One region of the Aliiglaciecola aliphaticivorans genome, then DNA from elsewhere that is predicted to be linked to it. Evidence: predicted binding sites of a transcription regulator. Region 1 holds the regulator's gene; the other holds the start of a gene.
What was found. The regulator LexA, encoded in region 1, represses DNA repair genes until DNA is damaged. The targets are predictions, from matches to a motif close to TACTGTATNNNNATACAGTA.
Positions count from the first base shown of each region.

Region 2: a site for LexA is predicted at 9,724-9,743, ahead of uvrD (DNA helicase II). Genes of this name have one in related genera too.

Region 1 covers NZ_BAAGTF010000018.1:58,646-70,378, reverse strand. Annotated here, with positions in the region: gene plsB (glycerol-3-phosphate 1-O-acyltransferase PlsB) at 1-2,388, opposite strand, end outside; gene lexA (transcriptional repressor LexA) at 2,644-3,267, shown strand; gene coxB (cytochrome c oxidase subunit II) at 3,752-4,906, shown strand; gene ctaD (cytochrome c oxidase subunit I) at 4,918-6,507, shown strand; gene ACYVIL_RS09815 (cytochrome c oxidase assembly protein) at 6,520-7,089, shown strand; gene ACYVIL_RS09810 (cytochrome c oxidase subunit 3) at 7,101-7,985, shown strand; gene ACYVIL_RS09805 (DUF2909 domain-containing protein) at 8,011-8,220, opposite strand; gene ACYVIL_RS09800 (SURF1 family protein) at 8,242-8,964, shown strand; gene ACYVIL_RS09795 (hypothetical protein) at 8,957-9,523, shown strand; gene ACYVIL_RS09790 (COX15/CtaA family protein) at 9,536-10,513, shown strand; gene cyoE (heme o synthase) at 10,523-11,437, shown strand; gene ACYVIL_RS09780 (SCO family protein) at 11,434-11,733, shown strand, end outside.
Region 2 covers NZ_BAAGTF010000007.1:23,502-35,234, forward strand. Annotated here, with positions in the region: gene ACYVIL_RS04400 (thioesterase family protein) at 1-116, shown strand, start outside; gene ACYVIL_RS04405 (transposase) at 366-1,334, opposite strand; gene ACYVIL_RS04410 (mechanosensitive ion channel family protein) at 1,580-2,623, opposite strand; gene ACYVIL_RS04415 (ABC1 kinase family protein) at 2,654-3,985, opposite strand; gene ACYVIL_RS04420 (hypothetical protein) at 3,991-4,431, opposite strand; gene ACYVIL_RS04425 (DUF3010 family protein) at 4,711-5,166, shown strand; gene rarD (EamA family transporter RarD) at 5,328-6,227, shown strand; gene ACYVIL_RS04435 (GGDEF domain-containing response regulator) at 6,231-7,487, opposite strand; gene uvrD (DNA helicase II) at 7,505-9,673, opposite strand; gene cysE (serine O-acetyltransferase) at 9,891-10,673, shown strand; gene ACYVIL_RS04450 (HAD-IA family hydrolase) at 10,686-11,408, opposite strand; gene xerC (tyrosine recombinase XerC) at 11,476-11,733, opposite strand, start outside.

The DNA.
Region 1 (11,733 bases):
GATATCTTGGCGCAAGGTCTCGCTTGTTTCTGAATGTTGCAATTGACCATCTTCACTGTCCGCGAGAAGCTGATTTTCCCGTAGTGCATTCACGAAGCTTGCCAATACATTTTTATCGAAAAACTCCGGCGAACTGATACCGTGCAAAGCGGCTAAGCGTTCTGCAAACTTGGCACTTTGCCGTTCTAAAGCGCTGCGACTCATTTTCTTTTCTTTTGCTAACAAAGACAATACTAGGGCATAACGTTGCAAGGTTTCTTGAATACAACGATTGAGTAACCATAATGAATAAAATGAATTCGCTGTCGGCTCGGCGGGGGCTAATTTACGCCCTATTGTGACAATCATGCCCATTTCTAACATGCTATCAATTAGCCCTTCCACATATTCTTTTGCTTGTTCAGGCGACATATACAAAAACCACTCTCGCTGCAACATCGGATAAAGGCGCATAATAAGATCAAGCAGTTTGGTTTTACCTAACCCATTGTGGGCAAACACGATGGCGGCAATTAACCCAGGGATGGCGAACAAGTGCAAAATATTATTGCGATAATAAGTTAGCATTACGGCATTACGTTGTTCTAGAGAGATAATCTTGCCAAAGCTATCTTCCGAGACATTCATTTTCCCCAGTTTTAGGGTTTGTTCTACAATTTCATGGCCATTCTTATCCGGCAGGCTCACCAGTTCACTGTACGGCGATAATTTTAGTAAATGAATATAATCATCAACAGCCTGCTCTAATTCCAATTGCCCCATGGCGTTTTTCTTAGCAGAAAGTAAACACAATGCACACAATGACATACCACTTATCGCCGCTGTCTGATTAATTCGCACCATGACTTGGTTGGCAAGGATATTTACTGTGGGAGTGAGCCAACTTGGTTTTTTATCAACTTCACTGTTTTGTGCGTCACGCCAATCGGGTACCTGCTCATCGAGGAAATTATTAAGCTGGATAGGTTCGCCAAAATTGAGAAATCCGTGGCCATAGTTTTTCAGCTTTCTGACGACAGAAAATAAACCAAATATCGATTCTTTCTTCTTAGTATTGCCTTTTAACTCACTAAGGTAACTGCCCACTTCCATTACGTGTTCATAACCTATATACACAGGCACTATGCTCACTGGGCGATTTACCCCTTTAATCATGGCCTGCAAGGTCATTGCTAACATTCCGGTTTTCGGAGGTAACAGTCGTCCCGTGCGGCTTCGTCCGCCTTCAGCATAATATTTAACGGAATAGCCTTTGTTAAATAACAGTTCTAAGTATTCACGAAATACGCTTATATAGAGTTTGTTACCAGCAAAACTGCGGCGTAGGAAAAATGCGCCACCGCGCCGGAAAATGCCGCCAACAGGCCAAAAGTTTAAATTAATTCCAGCAGCGATATGCGGAGTAACCAAGCCTTGGTGATAAATTGCGTAAGTTAACAGTAAGTAGTCCATATGGCTGCGATGGCAGGGAACGTATATGATTTCATGACCATTTTGAGCGAGCTTTCTGACTTTATCCGCGTGACCTACTTCGATTCCATCGTATATTTTATTCCAGATCCGCGTTAGCACCCGATCGCCGAAACGGATCAACCCTTCACGGTAGTCCGCGGCAATTTCGTTGATGTAAGATTTTGCATTGGCCTTGGCTTTGGACAAAGGTATTTTCTTTTGTCTAGACTCTTCATTGATGGCATTGATGACCGTCACTGAACCAAGAATTGAATTATATAATTCTTGCTTTTCTAACAGCATTGGACCGTTAAATGCCTGTCTTTTTCGGTGAAAATGCGTGCCTGCCAAGCGAATTAATTTGTGTGCGATTTCAGCTTCAGTGCCAGGGAGTTTGGTCATATCCCTTGAAGATACGGCTTTACTATAAGAAACAAAATTATCACGGCCTAAAAACAGCACTATAAAAAACTTTCGTAACCAACTTGGCGATGCTTTGTCTGCAAGGAGATCGGCTAAACCGTTAGATTTTCTGCCAGGAGCACGTCCCCAAAAAACCGTGACTGGGACGATTTGCAAATCTAGATCTGTATTGTCTTTGTGGAGCTGAAATAGATGGGTTAAATCTGCCGCAATTTTAGTCCCTTTAATGGTTCTACCTATGACGGATTGAGGTTGTTCTAGGAAAACGCTGGCACTGTGTTCTTCTCCGCCAATAACGATTTTCTTGGTCGGGTTGGGCAAATCAACCTTCTTGGTAGACATTTTTAGGGCAAGTTGATCGGTAATCGAGTGGGTTCTAAGCAAATATACAATAGGTTTGCTTTTATCTATTCCTAACTCAGTTTCAATGTCAGTGGGAATACTATTGACTTTAACTAGCCATTTCACGGGAAAAGCAAAAATCGAAAGCAGCAAATTATGCAGCCAATCCATATTTAACACCTTGAGGTTTCGAAATCGTTAAAAGCATAGCATGAAGAGTACAACTCTATTCATGTTTGCATACTAAAATGCGCAGACTAACGTCTATTAAGTTGAACAACCATTTTATATTGTTACGGCATGTAAAGTCACCCTAATTAGCTGAATAGGTTTTTGATAATTCAGCAATAAATGAAAAACAAAATTTGTGTTATCTTCGCAACTGTATATACTAACAGTTAAACTGTATAGAAAAACAGGCTGTTTATGCGTCCACTAACACCACGACAAAGCGAAATTCTTGAATTAATAAAAACAACCATGCTAGCAACGGGAATGCCGCCTACGCGTGCTGAAATTGCGCGTCAATTGGGATTTAAATCGGCTAATGCGGCTGAAGAGCATCTTAAGGCACTGGCCCGCAAAGGTGTCATTGAGATTCTTCCCGGTACCTCAAGAGGAATTAAACTGAATGTTCCTTTGGAAGATGAATTGGAAGAAGCCGGTTTACCTTTAATTGGGCGTGTGGCTGCGGGCGAACCTATTTTGGCCGAAGAGCATGTTGAGTGTCACTACAAAGTTGATCCGGACTTATTTAAACCTAGCGCAGACTTTTTGCTGCGAGTTAGCGGCATGAGTATGAAAGATATCGGTATCTTGGATGGCGATTTGCTAGCTGTTCATCGCACTACAGATGTTCATAATGGTCAGGTTGTTGTGGCGAGAGTAGATGAAGACGTTACGGTTAAGCGTCTTGAAAAGCGTGGAAGGGAAGTCATCCTACATGCTGAAAATGATGATTTTAATCCTATTAAAGTGGATTTAGCCTCTCAACCTTTCAACATTGAAGGTATTGCCGTGGGGGTTATTCGTAACGCTGATTGGATGTAAACCAAATTGTCTAAAGTTGAATAATTCCAAAAAGGTGACTTATCTAGTCACCTTTTTAATGACTTGTATTTGGTTATTTAAAAAATTTAAATTGTTAATTATCTATTTTCTCCCCTTCAATAAATTCACTTTTCTCAACAAAATTTCGTTTACTTATTTCATATCATGGAGCTTGGGAACCGCTTCAGTTAGGAATTTTTCGTTTTAAAGACAAAAATTACCAGTTCAAATTCCATATTCAGTGTATCTATTTCAAATTGATATAAAAGATAACTTTTCCCTCTATTTTGATTGAAAATCAACCGGTTGATTAAAATTTTAACAAAAAACACTAGACGTCAGACTTTAGTTGAGTAATTCTTATACTAGTTTTTACAGTTGTGTAACATTAAGCTTTCAAGTCATTTACCATGTTAGAGTCTTTTGCGGTTTATTACTCTGCTTTGCTCCTTTGGAAAAGGCTTACATCATCAGGAGGTGTTGAGTGAAAAAGATATGGTCCAGCATATTGGTAATACTGACCAGTCTAATTGCATTTACAGTGTCCGCAGAATCGACTTCGACTGCTGATCAGTATCAATTAAATTTACGCAAAGGCGCGACAGAAATTAGTGGTCAAGTTTATGACTTGCATATGCTGATGTTTTTCATTTGTGTCGTAATTGCAGTGTTGGTATTCGGTGTGATGTTTTGGAGTATGATTTTCCATCGTAAATCCAGAGGCGCACAACCTGCTAATTTTCATGAAAGTGTCAAAGTGGAAATTGCATGGACAATAATCCCTTTCATTATTCTCGTGGTAATGGCATTTCCAGCAGCTAAAACATTGATCGCAATGGAAGATCCTGAAAATTCAGACGTCACTGTTCTGGTGACGGGTTCCCAATGGAAGTGGCATTATAAATACATGGAGAACGATGTTGAATATTACTCCGTGATGGCCACTCAACAAGAACAGATCAATAACAAATTTGAAAAAGGCCACAACTACCTCCTGGAAGTTGATCGTCCTTTAGTTATTCCAACGGGTAAAAAAGTCCGTTTTCTTGTGACCTCCGATGACGTCATTCATTCATGGTGGGTTCCTGACTTTGCGGTTAAAAAAGATGCAAACCCTGGATTTATTAATGAAGCTTGGGCAAACGTCATTGAACCAGGTGTGTATCGCGGTCAATGTGCCGAGCTATGTGGAAAAGATCACGGCTTTATGCCCATTGTTGTTATCGCCAAAGAACCTGCCGAATATGAACAATGGATAAACGCTCAAGAAGAAGTGCAGCGCAAAGCAAAAGAAGAAGAGCAACGATTGCTCGCCATGAATATGAGCATGGAAGAATTGATGAGCAATGGTGAACAGGTTTACATGCGTGCATGTGCTGCTTGTCACCAACCAAATGGGCAAGGTTTACCCGGCGTATTTCCCGCTTTGGTCGGCAGTGACATGGTTCTCAATGATATGGCGGCTCACATCGATATCGTTGTAAACGGTAAAACGGGGACTGCCATGCAAGCCTTTGGAAAACAATTAACCATGAGTGAACTGGCTGCAGTTATTACTTATGAACGTAATGCTTGGGGTAACGATACCGGCGACATGGTCCAAGCCAAAGATATTAACGCCGTAATGACAGGTCAATAAGGGGAGCAGTTATGAGCACAGCGACAACCGAACTCGATCATGACGACCATCACCATCATGCTCCTAGTGGCATAAAGCGTTGGTTATTTACGACAAACCATAAAGATATCGGAACCCTTTATCTGTGGTTCGCGTTCATCATGTTTTTAACTGGCGGCGCGATGGCCATGGTAATACGTGCTGAATTATTTCAGCCGGGTTTGCAGATAGTTGATCCGAACTTCTTCAATCAAATGACTACAGTGCACGGCCTAATCATGGTATTTGGTGCGGTTATGCCTGCATTCACTGGGTTAGCAAATTGGCTGGTACCCATGATGATTGGTGCGCCGGATATGGCATTACCGAGAATGAATAACTGGAGTTTCTGGATATTGCCAATGGCATTTACCATACTACTGGCGTCGTTGTTTATGGAAGGCGGTGGTCCAGCATTCGGTTGGACCTTCTATGCACCTCTTTCTACAACTTACAGTAATGACACCACAGCCTTGTTCGTATTTTCGGTGCATATTATGGGGATCTCTTCCATCATGGGGGCGATTAACGTGATAGTGACTATTTTCAATATGCGCGCACCAGGGATGACGTGGATGAAAATGCCACTATTTGTGTGGACATGGCTAATTACCGCGTTTCTGTTAATTGCTGTTATGCCAGTTCTAGCTGGTGCAGTGACCATGGTGTTAACCGATAAATTTTTCGGAACGAGCTTCTTCAATGCTGCTGGCGGTGGTGATCCCGTGATGTTCCAGCATATATTTTGGTTCTTCGGGCATCCAGAAGTGTATATCATGATCCTTCCTGCATTCGGCATCATTTCAGCTATAGTGCCGACGTTCTCAAGGAAAAAATTATTTGGTTATGCCTCTATGGTATATGCCACAACCTCCATCGCTTTGCTGTCATTCATCGTTTGGGCTCACCATATGTTCACTACGGGAATGCCGGTCGGTGCTGAACTATTCTTTATGTTTGCCACTATGTTGATATCGGTACCCACTGGAGTCAAAGTCTTCAACTGGGTAGCAACCATGTGGCGAGGCTCACTCTCATTTGAAGTGCCTATGCTATTTGCTTTGGCATTTATTGTATTGTTTACCATTGGGGGGCTATCTGGCTTAATGCTGGCGATTACACCAGTGGACTTCCAATATCACGATACCTATTTTGTAGTGGCTCATTTCCACTATGTATTAGTGACAGGCGCTATATTTTCCATCATGGCAGCGGTGTATTACTGGCTACCCAAATGGACTGGCAAAATGTTCGATGTGACTTTGGCTAAATGGCATTTTTGGTGCTCGCTGATTTCCGTCAATGTACTATTTTTCCCAATGCATTTTGTTGGTTTAGCTGGTATGCCTCGTCGTATTCCAGATTACGCTTTGCAATTTGCTGACTTTAACAAATGGATAAGCTTGGGTGGATTTGCATTCGGACTGTCTCAACTGATCTTCCTTGCCTTGCTGATAAAAGCATGTCGTAAACACGGTGAGCCTGTGTCTGACCAAGTCTGGGAAGGTGCAGAAGGTTTGGAGTGGGAGATCCCTTCTCCAGCGCCTTATCATACCTTCGATACACCGCCAGTGATTAAGTAAGTGTGATTCATCATGACTGAGGGTTCAAACAACAGCCAATCTAACAACGGTAAACTGGTCTTAAAGCTGGTGGCTGTGGTGATTGGCATGTTTGGTTTCGCTTTTGCATTGGTTCCGCTATACGAAGTGTTTTGCCAAGTTACTGGCATTAATGGCAAAACCAGTGATACCGCAGCGATATATGAATCAATTGAAGTTGATCACTCTCGGATGATAACCATTGAGTTTATTACCCGCACAAACACGGGTATGCCTTGGGAGTTCAAAGCGCAAACCCGCAAGGTCGAAGTCTATCCGGGTGAAATGAATCAGGTAGATTTTTACGTTAAAAATAACACTCACAAAGACTATGTGGCACAAGCCGTTCCCTCTGTTTCACCAGGAACGGCAGCTTTGTATATGAATAAAACAGAGTGCTTTTGCTTTAATAATCAGCCTTTGGCTGCTGGTGAAGAAGCGATTATGCCTATGAAGTTTTACGTTGATCCACAGTTACCAAAAGATATTAAATTTTTCACCCTTCAGTATACCTTGTATGACGTAACGGCAAGTGCCGAAGGCGTTGCAATGAATCAAGGATAAAAGGAATAAAAATGGCACAACAACAAGTTTATGAAAAATATTATGTTCCAGACCAAAGCCCTTGGCCCATTGTTGGAGCGATAGCTTTATTTCTGATTGCGTTTGGTGCAGGCAATTTTGTCGTGGAACAAACCAAAGGTGAAAGTGGCTATGGTGGCTGGACGCTTCTTGCCGGCATAGCCACTTTGTTAGTTATGTTAGTCGGTTGGTTCAGAAATCAGATCCATGAATCTATGGCCGGCAAGTACAGCGCTCAATTAGGTCGCTCTTACCGCCAAGGTATGGCGTGGTTTATTTTCTCTGAGGTGATGTTTTTTGCGGCATTTTTTGGCGCGCTGTTTTATGCTCGAATGATTGCTATGCCTTGGCTAGACGGGGCGGGCAACAATGCCATGACAGCTGAAGTGTTATGGCCTAATTTTGAAGCTGTATGGCCATTAACTAAAACCCCTGGTGGTGTTGAGACAACTGCAATGGGTTGGATGGGCTTACCTCTGTACAACACCATAATATTGTTAATATCTTCAGTTACTTGTCATTTTGCTCATGTGGCGCTGGAGAAGCAACAACGCGGCAAGTTGATTGCATTTTTGGGTGTGACAATTTTACTTGGTTGTTTCTTTCTAACCTTGCAAGTTGAAGAGTACGTGCACGCCTATCGTGAAATGAATCTGACCTTACAATCAGGCGTCTATGGTAATACATTCTTCTTATTAACAGGCTTTCATGGAATGCATGTTACCTTGGGGACAATCATTTTGATTGTATTATTTTTCAGAGTGCTCAAAGGTCATTTTACACCAGATAATCACTTCGCATTTCAGGCCGGTAGCTGGTATTGGCACTTTGTAGATGTAGTGTGGGTAATGCTATTTTTCTTTGTCTACATACTGTAAATACAATGAGGTACCTAAGCGTCCCTCAATAGGGACGCGGATTGGGAGTAATAAGTCCCGTTGCTACAGCGAGCAATAACAAAATCACAATAATTGCGGAGGTCATAACCCGGCGGCCGATAAATTTACTCATAGGAGGTTGATTGGGGTCGTTTTTTAACATTATTATCATGGCGCGAAAAAGATTGTAGAGCATAAAAAGCAATAAGCCGCCAACTAATAGTTTAACTAACAAATCGATCACTCCTTAAGAATTATGGTCACTAAATCGAATAGTTCCAAACACCCTTACTTTGCCACATTTTTAGTGTTGTTGGCAGTAGCAATTTTGTGTTCTTTGGGCGTATGGCAATTGCAGCGTGGGCATTATAAAACGGATCGCATTCAACAAATTGAATTGAGAAAGGCAACGAACCCCCTGAATATTGAAGATATTTTAGAACGTCAGGACAAGCGAGACTTGCCATTAGAATTCAAAGGTCGAATGTTAGTGAATAAGATCTTTTTACTTGATAACCGAATTGAAAATGGCCAGGTAGGTTTTCATGTTTTAGTTCCTGTTCGCACCGAGTTTGGTGTTGTAATTACTAATTTAGGTTGGGTTAAAGGCGGTCAGTATCGCAATGATTTACCTAAATTTGATCTACCCACTTATGAACAAGTGTTGTTCGGCACAAGCTGGGTTCCCACCGTTAACCCAATGGTGACAGAAACGGCACGAATTACCGACAGTTGGCCGGTATTGGTACAAAGTATCGATTTAACCCTGATGTCGAAGTTTTTAGGGACGGAGGTATTACCCATGGTTTTGCAATTAGATCCGGCGTTTCCCATTGGCTTTTCTCGCCATTGGGTACCCGTAGTTATGGCTCCTGAAAAACACTATGGTTATGCAATACAGTGGTTTGCTTTGGCAATGGCTTGTTTTGTTATTTATGTTGTCGCATTACGAAAAAGGAACGCACCTAAAGATGTCTGAAGTTGTTAACAACAAAAAATCGAAAACACTTATTATTATGTTCATAGTGTTTGTTCTTCCAGTGGTGCTTGCTTACCTAGCATTAACCTTCGATTGGTTCAATAAAGGAGCAACAAATAAAGGTGAATTGATTACACCGCCACTAGATTTGAGTGCTGTGGTTGCTGAGCGAGAACCTTTGTGGCGACTACTGTTTATTATGCCTCAGGATTGTGGACAAGGATGTGAAAATGCACTTTATAGCCTTAACCAGATTTGGGTCGCTTTAGGGAAAGAATCTGATCGGGTTGAGCCTTTGGTTTTGACTCATCAAAAAAGCGAACAAATCGAATTGACCGACATGCAACGTCATCCAAATATCAAGGTGTTAAAAACTGATGAGCAAAATGTAAATAATTTGTTTAAAGATGAGTCTGCAGATGGTATTTTCATTGCTGATACTCTAGGAAATGTCATTTTAAAGTATCCAATTAAACAACAACAAGAAGACGCGATTCAACAGAGCCGCGACATTTTGGCCGATTTACGCAAGTTATTAAAGCTGTCTCGCATTGGGTAAGGAACGGTTGCAATGAGAAAATTAGTGCTGGCTTCAGTGGTGCTAGCAATAGTGGTAATAGTGTTGGGGGCTTACACTCGTTTAACCGATGCTGGATTAGGTTGTCCTGATTGGCCAGGCTGCTACGGCCATTTGAGTGTACCCGCTAGTGATACCCATATTAGTGCCGCCCAGGATGCATTTCCAGAACGCACTTTTGAGGCGCATAAAGCTTGGAATGAAATGATCCACCGTTACGCCGCAGGTACTTTGGGTTTATTCATTTTAGTTATCTTTGCCGTTAGCTTAGTTAAACGATCATTTCACAGTCCAGTTAAATTACCGTTTTTTTTACTGTGTTTAGTTTGTTTCCAGGCAGCATTGGGAATGTGGACGGTAACACTTAACTTGATGCCGCTGGTGGTTATGGGGCATTTACTAGGTGGTTTTGCGGTGTTGTCTTGTCTGTATTTATTATATCTGAGATTAACACCCTATCGGATACCTGGTGGTGACTCACAGATGAAAGTGTTTGCTAAATACTGCGCCTTGGGAATTTTGATTTTAATCGGTCAGATAGCCCTAGGTGGCTGGACTTCAGCAAATTACGCCGCTTTAGCCTGTACCGAATTTCCTTTCTGTGAAAGTGATTGGGTGAGTCAATTGGACTATGCGGGGGCTTATAGTATTCCCCATGCAGAAAATTATGAATTTGGGGTGCATGATTGGGCTGAAAGAATGACGATGCATGTTACTCATAGATTGGGTGCTATCGTGACATTTGTATATTTATGTTGGTTAGCAATTCGTTTATACGCCGTTGCATCCTCTCAATTAATAAAGAGTTTATCTATCAGTTTGGTTTTGATTCTTGGGTTACAAGTTATGCTTGGAGTGAGCAATGTAGTGTTCAGTCTGCCTTTATCTGTAGCTGTTTTACACAATGCTGTAGCGGCATGCTTACTGTTAGTGATGGTGAAACTCTGTTACACCCTTTACAGAAAGACTTAGGAGATCAACGTGAATAAAACGCTGCAAGCAAACTATGCAAAATCATCTTCGCAAGTCGCTAATTGGCGTGACTACTATGAATTAACTAAACCCAAAGTAGTGATGCTGTTGTTACTGACCGCGTTAGTTGGAATGTGCCTAGCCACTGAGACATGGGTGAGTTGGCAGGTATTAATTGCTGGCTTAGGGGGCATTGGTTTATTGTCGTCTTCTGCGGCGGTGATTAATCATGTGGTCGATCGGAATATCGATAGCAAAATGGCCAGGACCTTTAATCGTCCAGTGACGAAAGGCAAAATAAGTCCATTGCGCGCCACTATCTTTGCTTTTGTGTTGGGAGTTGCAGGTTATATATGTCTGGAACTTTGGGTTAACCGCCTAACTGCACTATTAACTTTGGCCAGCTTAGTTGGATATGCTGGTGTTTATACCATGTTTTTGAAGCGAGCTACTCCGCAAAATATCGTCATTGGCGGTTTAGCCGGAGCCGCTCCTCCTTTGCTAGGGTGGACGGCGGTTACTGGTGAAATTCATTCCCATGCATTGCTTTTGGTGCTTATAGTTTTTACTTGGACCCCTCCTCATTTCTGGGCGTTAGCTATTCATCGAGTGAAAGATTATGCGAAAGCTGAAATTCCCATGTTACCTGTGACTCATGGAGTGGAATTTACCAAAACCTCAGTTTTACTTTATACCTTATTACTTACTATTGTGTGTTTGTTGCCCTATTTAACCGGAATGTCTGGGGTTATCTATTTATTAGGTTCAGGTTTATTGAATGTTGGCTTTATGTATTACGCGTGGAAATTAAAATATGCAGCTAACGAAAACACAGCGATGAAAACCTTTGGTTTTTCAATCGTGCACTTGATGGTACTCTTTGTTGTATTACTCGTTGACCATTATTTAAAATTCACCCTATGAAACAAAACTTATTAATTGGCATAGTCGCTATTGTTGCATTAGTAGCAGGCTTGTATTTTTCGATAGTAATTGCGCCACCTGATGTTGCTGAGGTTAAGTATCTGCAAAAGTACCCGGCAGCACGGGCGTTACCAGAGTTTGAGCTTTATGATCAAAATGATGATCTATTTAGCAATCAACAGCTTGAAGGTTATTGGACGTTAGCTTTCGTTGGTTATACATTTTGTCCTGATATTTGCCCTACTACTTTAGCTGAGCTCAAAGGTATTTATCCTCAGTTGCAGGCGATTAATAGT
Region 2 (11,733 bases), on a different contig from region 1:
TTGCTACGGCAAAGGTGATCCGCAAAGGCAAAAAAGTCGCAGTATGCCGCATGGAACTACATAATGAGACAGGCACTCATATCGCTTTTGGGACAGCCACTTATATGGTTGGATAGCATATGGGCTAATTTGGGTTTGTTTGAGACAGCCATAAAAGAAGACTGTCTCAAATTACCAAAATAAGACAGCCATTAAAGTGAATAAGATAAAAATCAGTGAAGACAATAATTGATAGATGTTTTTAGCGGTTAATGCAAACAAGGTTTGATTGTTTTTGTCATTGGAGGGAGTTGGTAAAGGTAGCCATTTTTTCAGTAAAAGTAGACTACTAAACTTGATAATTAAACTTATGCTTCTGAAATTGTTCAAGGGGTTATTGCTTTTGCCCCTTTCAATTTGGTGCGCCCTGTATTTCGCCTAAAGCACTCCATAGTCACAGACTCACCCGCAACAACGCCAAAAACATCTTCAAAATTATATGTAAGCTCTAACCAGGATTGTTCGTTAGTTACTAACGTTTTTAGTATTGATGGCGGTGCGGTTTTGCTTTTATTTAAAGATACAAATCTTTGAGCGCTAAAATGAATGAGTTTCAAATAGTCCTTCAAACTATATGGCAGCTCAATTTCTTGATGTTTCGATGGGCGATATTTAAATGGCATTAACGATGGAGGTTGATAGCCATGACGAAATGCACTCATTCGTCTTTTAATACTCGTATAATCTGAAGTTTCGGGGGAAGAGGCTACTTTGGCACGCATAGGATTTAAATCAACGTAAACCATACACGCTGCTAGGGCTTTTTCGTCCAATAGTGCTTGAGACTTAAATCTTCCTTCCCAAAAATGCCCTGTGCAATCGTCCTCTTGATTAGCTTGTCGAGCAATGGGCTCATTGAGCTCGCGCATAAACCAGCTAATATCGTATAAGCGTTTGCGATAGATGGAAATAGTATTAGCGATGGTTTCTAGTTGAAGATCAGAAAAATTGTCTGAATTTTCTAGTGTGAAAAATTGTTGAACGAGTTCTGTCGGCCTATGAATTTTCTGCCACCTTTCGAATACTTCAAAATCTGATAACGTTAATGCCTGGTCTTTAAATACGTGAAGAACCACATGGACATGGTTACTCATGACTGCATAAGCACATACATCAATGCAAAAAGCAGAGGCTAAGAGAAGTAATCTATCTTCTACCCATTGACGACGATGTTCGTAATTTTTTCCCGAATACTTATCTTCACCGCATAAAAACGCACGGCGAACGCAGCGAGATACACAATGGTAATACGGAGTATCTGCTAGACAGATTTGATGCTTCCTAGGCTGTGGCATAACTAGCTCCAAATTTATATATCCTTTTGAAGCATACCTCTCTATGGAATAAACACCAGTCTAGTTTAGGTAGAGTTTTTATGGCTGTCTTAAATTTATGGTGGTTAAACTAAATGGGTTAGTAAGTGCCTGTCCTGTCCACAAGTGCCTGTCCAAAATAGAATTCAACACTCAACGATATATGCCTGTCCAAAATAGAATTTTGTCCAAAATAGAATTTACAACATTAATTAGTAGATAGGTTATTAATCCTTGTTTTCTTCTTCGGATTGATTGGAAGATTTGATTTTTTGCGTTAAATTTTGAATTTGCAGTTTAAGAGAGTCCTTTTGGTTGTCATCAGCTGTTTTTAGTTGTTCGCTTAACTCAATTAACTGCGTTTTCAATTGTTCCAAAAGCTGTTCTTTTTGCTCTGCTTCTTCGGCTTTATCGAAAATCACCTGGTCTACTGAAGAATTATTACTTTCATTGCTAACTTGTTGTTTAGGCGGAATAATTTTGACCTCGTCAGGGATTTTTCGTTGATTCATAAAACTGGGTGACATAATTTCTATTGCGTTTTCATGGAGAACGTTCAAAACCTCACGGTTTAAGCGAGTTCTTGAGCTGATTAAACTCTTAACCTCTTCTAATTTTCCGCTGATTTTGTAAGTTACAGAGAAATCCCCTAACTCAACAATATGCACAAAAGGATCTGATAGTTCACAATTTGTTGCAGCTTGGATTAATAAGGGTTCAATTTTTGAGTTATGAATATCGTAACCAAGAGATAAGCTAGTTGAAATAATCGTTCCAGAAGTTCGGGTAACCGTAATGGGGTTTGTAATCATGAATGTGTTTGGTAATGCAACTAAATCCCTGACTTCTGTTTGGATTTCGGTATCTAACAGCCCTCGCTCAACAACTCTTCCAAAGTAGTCTCCTACTTGAACAAAGTCACCTGTTTTAAAAGGTTTTGTAATTCTTAGCATTATCCCCGCGAGTAAATTGGCAAAAATAGTACTTGAAGAAAAAGCAAAAATACCGGAGATGACTAAGCCAATTAAACCTATGATTTGATTTCGCGAACTTTCACTCACTGGCAAGGCAAATACTGTTGCCAATACAGCTACTAAGGTCAACCCAAGCATAATTAATTGGCTTGAAAAAAGCTTTTCGCTTCCCACATCGGTTTTTTTAACTATTAACAGGTAGTTAGCTAGCCAAAGTATAAGTGTCACAATTGAAAGTGTTATCAAAAGCGGTATAAAAGAGAGTGTTTGTTCTAACAATGAATCTTCTGAAAACATAAATTATTCCAGCATAAAAATAAGAACAGGTTAAATTCTAAACCCTAAATATGGCTCAAACATAGAGCGTAAATCTACCTTCGCTTTGAGTTTCATGGCTAACAAAAATAAACCTCCTAATTTGCGATGTAAAAAAATAGTATCTACAGGAGGCGTATGTACATAGCTTTTATCTAAACTCATTTGCGTGCCGATTGCTCGTAGTCTCTCTAGCAAATCGCTTTTTGCAAAGTCGTAAGTACCTGTTAAATAAAGTGGTTCGCAAGACAAGTAACACATTTCTGTTATATCGCCGCGGGTTTTATCTGACAGGGAAGTTGTCATTAAACCCAGTTCTAGGGCCTGACTTTCTATCCCTTTTTTATCGTTGTGATACCCAGCCTGCATCAATTTTAGATAATTACGGGCCATTGATTTGTTGTATTCTCGAGTTGCACCAAAATCCAGCAAAACAACTTTTTCTTCATGGCTGTCATACAAAAAGTTGGCAAAATTGGGGTCTGTTTGGACGAGTTGAAACTCAAACAATTCTTTGAAAAAAAGTGAGAAAAGAGCACTAGCAATACTATTGCGCAGTGATTGATTTGCGTCACAAAGAGCTTCGATTGGCTCGCCATCTAAAAATGTCATTGCTAGTACTGAATGGCTGCTTAATTCAGGAATCCAGTTAGGAATTAGAAATCGAGTATCACCCTCAATTAGCTTGGCATACCGCTGTAAACGTTGCCCTTCTAAAATGTAATTTGCTTCTTCATGTAATTGCGCTTTAGCTTCGGATAAAAGGGGGGCTATATCTATCCCCTTGGGCAGGAGGCCTGATAGTTTTATTAAACTAGCAACATTATCCACATCGCTGTCGATGCTTTCTTTAATACCTGGGTATTGGACCTTGATGGCCAACCTACGCAAATCGTTGTCAATCGCTTTATGAACTTGACCAATGGAAGCAGACGCTATGGGTTTTATCTGGAACTGAATGAATTTTTCTTGCCAACTACTTCCCCAATGAGATTGCAAGACAGTTATTAATTCTACTTGTGGCATAGATTTGGCGTCTGACCTTAAACGAGCTAGCAAATCTGTTAACTCTTTAGGCAGTACATCGCCAGCATCCATTGAAACTAATTGTCCAACTTTCATAGCTGCGCCACGCATTTGCGCGAGCTGATCAGCAACCCTTTTCATGTTTTTGGGGGTTAGAAGCAAGTCTTTTACTTTTGGTCGATTGCCCTTAGCTAGTTCAGAAACACCTTCTGAAATCATGTTTCCTGCTATTCTTGATGCCAAACTTCCCATCTTAGCGAATCGGGAAGCTCGACTTTTCGGTATTTTTGCTTCGTCTGTGGGGTGTTTCTTTGTCATAAGGGCTAATTTTTAAGACTTGGGTAGCGTTCGGATAACTCAGTTTCGAAGGTTACACAAGCAGGTGTTTGACCGGCATTTTCAATCTCTTCACAACTTAGTTTCGTTATTGAATCGATACATGCTATCGCTGAGTCTTCATACTCTGCGTTCCCTTTTACTGCGTTTACATCCATCATACTTTTACACATATTGTCTACCATGCCATCTACCATCGCGCGCATTTCAGGCGGAACCTCATCTGATGCCACCATTTTTTCTTTCACACAAACTTTTATGTGATCGCATAAACGTATTGAAGCCTCTTCAATATTTTCAGCAAAGGTTACAGAAGGCAGCATAGTTGAAAAAAAAGTTATCAATGTAATTGAACGCAGCATAATAGATCCTTGTTGTTTAACGATATAAGCAAAGCTATTGTAGGACATCCATCGTTGGACAGGCATATTAGTCACCAACTGATTTTGCGATAAACGTAAAACCATGCCTGTCTCAAATATACATCTCAAACATGCCTGTCCAAGATGGAATTAACATGCCTGTCCAAGGTGGAATTTACTACCTCCCACGTTGATGTTTTGGGATGCCTGTCCAAGTTATGAATTCAAAATAGAACAAATTGACGAGAAAGTCAGCAAAGGGTTTCAAATTGCTTGAGATTTAGTTGCAATAACTTGGAGTAACATGGGGTATAATTGTGAAAAGTGTTTTGTTTAGGAGAAGTTATGAGAATTTGTGGTGTTGAACTTAAAGGTAGTGAAGCCAATTTGTGTTTGTTGTCTTTGGAGAATGACGTGTTTCATATTCCAGATTGCCGTGCGCGCAAATTAACCTACTCCAAACAGGATTCAACCGAAGACGTAAGAGAATTTCAATTTGCCTTTAAAAAATTGATGGAAGACTACAAAATCGATGCGGTCGTTATCCGTGAACGTCCTACTAAAGGTAAGTTCGCGGGCAGCGCCACTGGCTTTAAAATGGAAGCGGCAATTCAGTTAATTGACGGATTAAAAGTCGAGGTTTTGACCCCTACATTTATTAAAGAGATTATAAAGCGTAACCCTATTCCAGTACTTTTTTCGGAAACTGGTTTAAAAATGTTTCAAGAAGTGGCGTTTACCACTGCTTTTGCCTACTTGATGAAAGAAAAGTACGGAATGGAACAGCAACCTCCAGCATAAACGTCTTGGATATTTTGCTTGTAATCGAGCAATAGGATTCCCTTTTAGTCAGTTTGTAATGGATATTTGATAGGTTTAGAGAGGATATTAAGGATGCTCTCTTGGTTATGAAATCTTAAAAAGTCACTCTTTCGTTCATATTTTCTGGTTGTTGTCATTTCATGTCTGATAAATCTCTCAAAATAGGCGTCGCTCTTGCTGTCGCAGCATACGCCATGTGGGGCTTTGCCCCTTTATATTTCAAGCTTTTGATGGTGATGCCTGCGGCAGAGATTTTGGTACACAGAGTCGTATGGTCAGCTTTGCTATTAGTTATTTTAGTGTTTGGATTTAAACAGATAGCTAAGGTTAAATCTGCATTGAAGAACCCGAAAGTCATAAAGGTATTGTTATTTTCTGGGGTACTGCTGGCTGGCAATTGGCTGTTATTCATTTGGGCTGTAAATAATGGGCATCTACTCGATGCAAGCTTAGGTTATTATATCAATCCCTTGCTCAATGTTTTTCTGGGTAGAATATTTTTAGCTGAACGATTACGCAGAATGCAAAAAGTTGCTGTGATAATTGCACTTTTGGGTGTATTGATTCTGCTATTTTCCTATGGTGAATTACCCTGGATCGCACTCCTTCTGGCCTCTAGTTTTGGAATTTACGGTCTTCTTCGAAAACAGGTTGCAGTGGATTCCCTGCCTGGTTTATTAATCGAAACTATGATGATGTTGCCATTTGCGTTCTTATATTGGATATTTTTTGCATCACAAATGAGCAATATGTTTAGTAATGAAATGGCCCTAAATGGGTTATTGATTGGCGCTGGAATTATCACCACAGCCCCATTGTTATGCTTTACAGGCGCGGCTCGACGCATACGCTATTCAACTTTAGGTTTTTTTCAGTATATCGGGCCCAGCATCATGTTTATCTTGGCTGTCTATTTGTTTGGAGAGCCTTTGCATGAAGCTCGTATGGTGACTTTTGGGTTTGTTTGGTTAGCTCTAGTAATTTTTAGTTTCGATTCTTATCGAGCCTATCGAAAGTCGTTAAAGTCATTGGGTGTCTAACTTTTATTTTAATTTTGTCGCTGTATCACCAATCACTCTATTCCGTCCTTGGGCTTTAGCGCTATACAGGTGTTCATCTGCTATCGTTAGCATTGATTCTATCTTTTTATTGGCACGACTGGTAACCCCAATGCTGAGGGTACAGGAGTGACTTATCCCTTTGCTTTTGATGATCTTTTTACTCACCGCATCTCTAAATGCATCTAGCAGCTTTATTGCTTGCCCATGATCAACTTCTGCCATAAAAATACAAAACTCTTCACCACCGAAACGTGAATAATGAAAAGGTGAAAAATGTCGAACAATCATCTTCGACACCTCTTTCAAAACCACATCTCCATAGTCATGGCCAAAGGAATCGTTGATTAACTTAAAATTATCTAAGTCTATTAATGCCAATGACATAGGTGCCTGTTCACGTTGTAAGCTATGGCTCACTTTGTTGAAAAAATGACGTCGGTTAGGTAGTCCGGTTAAATAATCCGAATTGGCAGCTCGCCGAATGGCCTCTATTTGCTCTATATGTTCTACGTTTTGAACTATGCGGCAAAAAAACTCTTCATGACAATAGGGTTTGCGCAGAAAGTCATTAGCTCCACTTTTGATAAACTGAGCAAATAAGGATGAACTTGTATTAGTCGATAAACCAATAATGCTCAATTGGTCTTTGTCGTAACGTTTTCTCGCTTCAGAGACTAATTCCAATCCCGACGAATCTGCCAACTCTTCTTCAACTAACATTAATTTTATAAGTGGGTGTCTCATTAGAAGGTCGAGGGCTTGTTTGGCGCTTGAGGTGTCATAGGTGATGAAATTGTGGCGTGCTAATAAGGACGATTGAATTCCACGATTGTGCCTAGATTTATCCACCACCAATACGCCAATTTGTTTGTTTTTTTCTAATCTGATTAATAATCGGCTTAGGTATTCGAACATTTGTGCATTTTGTTTTGGAATATAGTCAACAACCGATTTTGCTAATATATTCTCACGTATATCCTCTTCAACTTCGCTGGTGATGACGATGGTAGGGATGAATGCACTAATGGTATAGTTTATTGCCTGTCCATGGGGGGCGTCGGGAAGACAATAACCAACAACCGCACATAGGTATAATTCTGGAGAGGTGGTTTCGAAAATGACTTTGGCTTGAGCCAAGGTGTTAGCTAACACAACATCTAAGTTTGCTTTACCAATGACGCGCTTAAGTACGCGCACGCTCGACTCATTATCTTCTATTAATAGGACTTTAAATCTCATTGGCCATTCAGCTAGTTTTAAATTTTTTCTAATTTGGCATAAGCCAACATTAGCCACTTTGTGCCTATGTTGTCAAAATTCACTTCAACACGCGCATGTTCGCCACTTCCTTCGTAATTTAATACAGTCCCTTCTTGAAATTTACTGTGTTTTACCCGTTGTCCCAATTGGAAACCTGTGGATTCGAATGCCATATGGGATGTGGCCGGTTGAAAACGGTTTTGGACAGGTCGACTCACCGTTGTGCGCAGACGCACTTCTTCAATGCATTCACTAGGGATTTCTTTGATAAAGCGGGATGGCGTATGGTATTTGTCTTGACCGTATAATCGCCTCGATTCAGCGTAAGTCATGTATAGTTTTTGCATTGCACGGGTCATACCCACGTAACACAATCTGCGTTCCTCTTCCAAGCGACCAGGCTCTTCATGACTCATTTGACTTGGGAACATGCCTTCTTCAACTCCAGCCATAAATACTAAGGGAAACTCCAACCCTTTAGCGGAGTGTATAGTCATCATTTGTACCGCATCTTGGTGAGCGTCAGCTTGTGATTCCCCGGCTTCTAACGACGCATGAGCTAGGAAGGCCGACAGAGGCGTCATATTTTCCGCTTCTTCAGGAGCTTCGAATTGTTTACAAGCCGTCACAAGTTCCTCGAGGTTTTCAATGCGAGCCTGGGCTTTCTCGCCTTTTTCAGCTTGATACATGGCAAATAAACCTGAGTTTTTGATCACGTGATCTGCTTGTTGGTCTAATTCCAACTCTTGCACCTCAACTTGCAACTTCAATATTAGTTCCACGAAACGTTGCAAGGCTGTTGCCGCTCTGCCGGAAAAGCGTTTCTCACGAAGCATATCGTTTGTTGCTTGCCACATAGATAATTCTTCGTTTCTTGCAGTTTCTCGCACTAAACTTAGGGTTTTATCACCAATTCCTCGAGTGGGGGTGTTCACTACTCGTTCATAGGCGGCATCATCTATGGGTTGATTAATCAATCGCAAATACGCCAATGCATCTTTGATCTCTTGTCTTTCGAAGAAACGTAAACCACCATAAATTCGATAGGCCACGGATTCTTGTAACAGTGCTTCTTCCAAAACCCGAGATTGGGCGTTGTTACGGTACAAAATGGCGCAATCAGCTAATGCATCACCTTTGTCGCTCCACTCTTTAATGCGAGCCACAATAAATCGCGCTTCGTCAAGCTCATTGAAACCTGCATACATGGAGATAGCTTCGCCTTCGGCACCGTCAGTCCACAAATCTTTGCCCAAACGTCCTTGGTTATTGTCGATAACTGCATTGGCGGCTTTAAGAATATTGCCAGTAGAGCGGTAATTCTGTTCAAGTCTTATGGTCTTTGCCGAGGGGAAGTCTCGTAAAAAGTGCTGAATATTTTCTACATTCGCGCCACGCCATCCGTATATTGATTGATCGTCATCTCCCACAATCATCATATTGTTATCTGCACTACTTAATAGGCGTAACCATGCGTACTGAATATTGTTGGTATCTTGAAATTCATCCACCAAGATTGTGCGGAAGCGAGTTTGATAATGTTTGAGTACATCTGGGTTATTTAGCCACAATTCGTGGGCGCGTAACAGCAATTCGGCGAAGTCTACTAAACCTGAGCGATCACAAGTTTGCTGATAAGTTTGATAAATATCTTTCATGGTTTGTTTGGTGGGATCACCTTGAGTATCTATGTGCTCTGGACGTAATCCTTCGTCTTTATTACCGTTTATGTACCACTGAATAGATTTTGGTTGCCAATTTTTTTCATCTAAATTCAGAGACTTAATCACACGACGGACTAAACGATATTGGTCATCGGAATCTAGTATTTGGAAGTTTTCTGGTAAACGAGCTTCTTTGAAATGGGTTCTAAGCAATCGATGGGCAAGACCGTGGAATGTGCCAATCCACATGGTGTGCAACCCTGAGCCCATCAGACGTTCAACTCGACCTCGCATTTCTTTGGCCGCTTTATTGGTAAAGGTCACAGCAAGAATGCTAAAAGGCGCCAGTTGTTCAACTTCCATTAACCAAGCGATACGGTGCACAAGCACTCGAGTTTTGCCACTTCCGGCACCGGCAAGGACCAACATATCAGAAGAAGGGGCTGCCACTACTTCACGTTGTTTGTCGTTAAGTTGGTCTAAAAGTCGAGATACATCCATAACAAGCTTATTTTTTGATTTATTGATTAATAATCGAAGTATATCAGCTATACTGTGTTTTTATACAACCAAAGGGCTGGTTTTGTGATTTTTAGCCAGCTTTATGAGAAATGATCTTGTAAATGAACGTTTATGCCCGCACATCCGTTCTTATTATTTAATCAAGCATATAACGACTAACCTGTGGCGATGGGTTAACTCAGGTGAGGAGAACTAAATGCCAATTGACAATTTCTGGAAAAGATTGAAAGCAGAAGCTGAAGAACTAGTGGAAAGTGAGCCTCTCTTAGCCAGTTATGTGCATGCTTGTATTCTTGCTCATCACAACTTCGAAACTTCCCTGAGCTTTATACTTTCGAATAAAATTCAAGATGAGGTGATGCCCGCCCTAGCGATTCGTGAAGTGCTTGATCAGGCCTATTTGTTAAAACCTGAAATCGTTGAATCAGCTATCGAAGATATTGAAGCGGTGTTAACCCGCGACCCCGCAGTGGATAAAATCCTCACAGTTTTGTTGTATTTCAAGGGGTTCCAGGCAATTCAAGGATATCGGTTATCGCACTATTTATGGGCACAAAATCGCAAACAACTTGCCTTGTTTGTGCAAAGTCGAAATTCTGAAGTGTTTGGTGTTGATATTCATCCGGCAGCCGTTATTGGCAAAGGTGTGATGTTTGACCATGCTACGGGCATCGTAATTGGCGAAACCGCGGTAGTGGAAGATCACGTTTCAATCTTACAGTCTGTGACCTTAGGGGGAACAGGAAACGAGTCTGGAGATCGTCATCCGAAAGTGCGTCAAGGGGTAATGGTCGGTGCCGGTGCTAAAATTTTAGGCAATATTGAAATTGGAGCGGGGGCTAAAGTGGGGGCGGGAAGTGTGGTTCTCAAAAACGTTCCCGAGCATGTAACCGTGGCGGGAGTGCCTGCTAAAATTGTTGGCGTACCTTGTTGCCCTAACCCTTGCGAAACGATGAATCAAAATATTTACGAAGATTAAATCTTTATAAATTTAATCTTCGATTAATAAACTTAATTCGGTTAGATCGTCTAATTGAACGTGGGGCAGTACGGTGGTTTTTTCTCCAGGAAGGTGCATTTTACGGTTGTAGGCATACCAGCCACTCTGCATACCCGCATTTATCGCGCCCATAACATCTTTTTCTAAATTATCACCCACATGCAGTACTTCTTTAGGGGTCACTTTTAGTGTGGAACTTGCCAATGCAAACATAGCGCCATGGGGTTTCATAGGGCGTTCTAAATTGGCTTTAAAACAATGACTGAAATACTCACTTAACCCAATTTGTTGCAGGTTAACGTTGCCGTTAGTAATGGCAACTAGCGGTAGTTTGTTCGCCAATTGTGCAAGCAAAGCATGTATTTCCTGATTTACTTGGAAGTTGCTTCTGTGGTGATAAAAGAACTCAAAACAATCGTCTACTGCCGAGCTAAGGTGTTGTTCCTGGTATCCGGCTTTTTGTAGGCCTGTTTGCAGGGTATGTTTACGCAAAGCTCCCATATCAGATGCTAGCTGGGGTTGATTTTGCAAGTGTTCTTGTTTGAACTGTTGCCAATCTTGAAAGGAAAATTGAGCTGTCTTCGGGTAGCTAGACGTCAAATAACTAAGCAGCTTTTTTTCCGCTTCCATAATAAAAGGATAGTTGTCGTACAACGTATCATCTAAATCAAAACTAATGGCTTTTATTGGAGAAAAATTCCGATAAAATTTCATTCGGCAATACCTACTATTTTACCTTTCACTGTTTCTTGTTGGTTATCGTTTAGGATCTCACGTCTATTTATTTTTTGCGAGATCTAGGATGCGTATTGTCGTACACCTTGGCCAAATGCTGGAAATCTAAATGGGTATAGACTTGGGTGGTCGACAGATTTGCATGGCCCAACAGTTCTTGTACGGCGCGCAAATCACCACTAGATTCTAGCATATGCGTGGCATAAGAATGTCGCAATTTATGTGGATTTACTTTTTGATCTACATGTTGTTTATGAGCCCATAATTCCATTCGCTTGGCGATTTGGCGATGGCTTATTCTGCG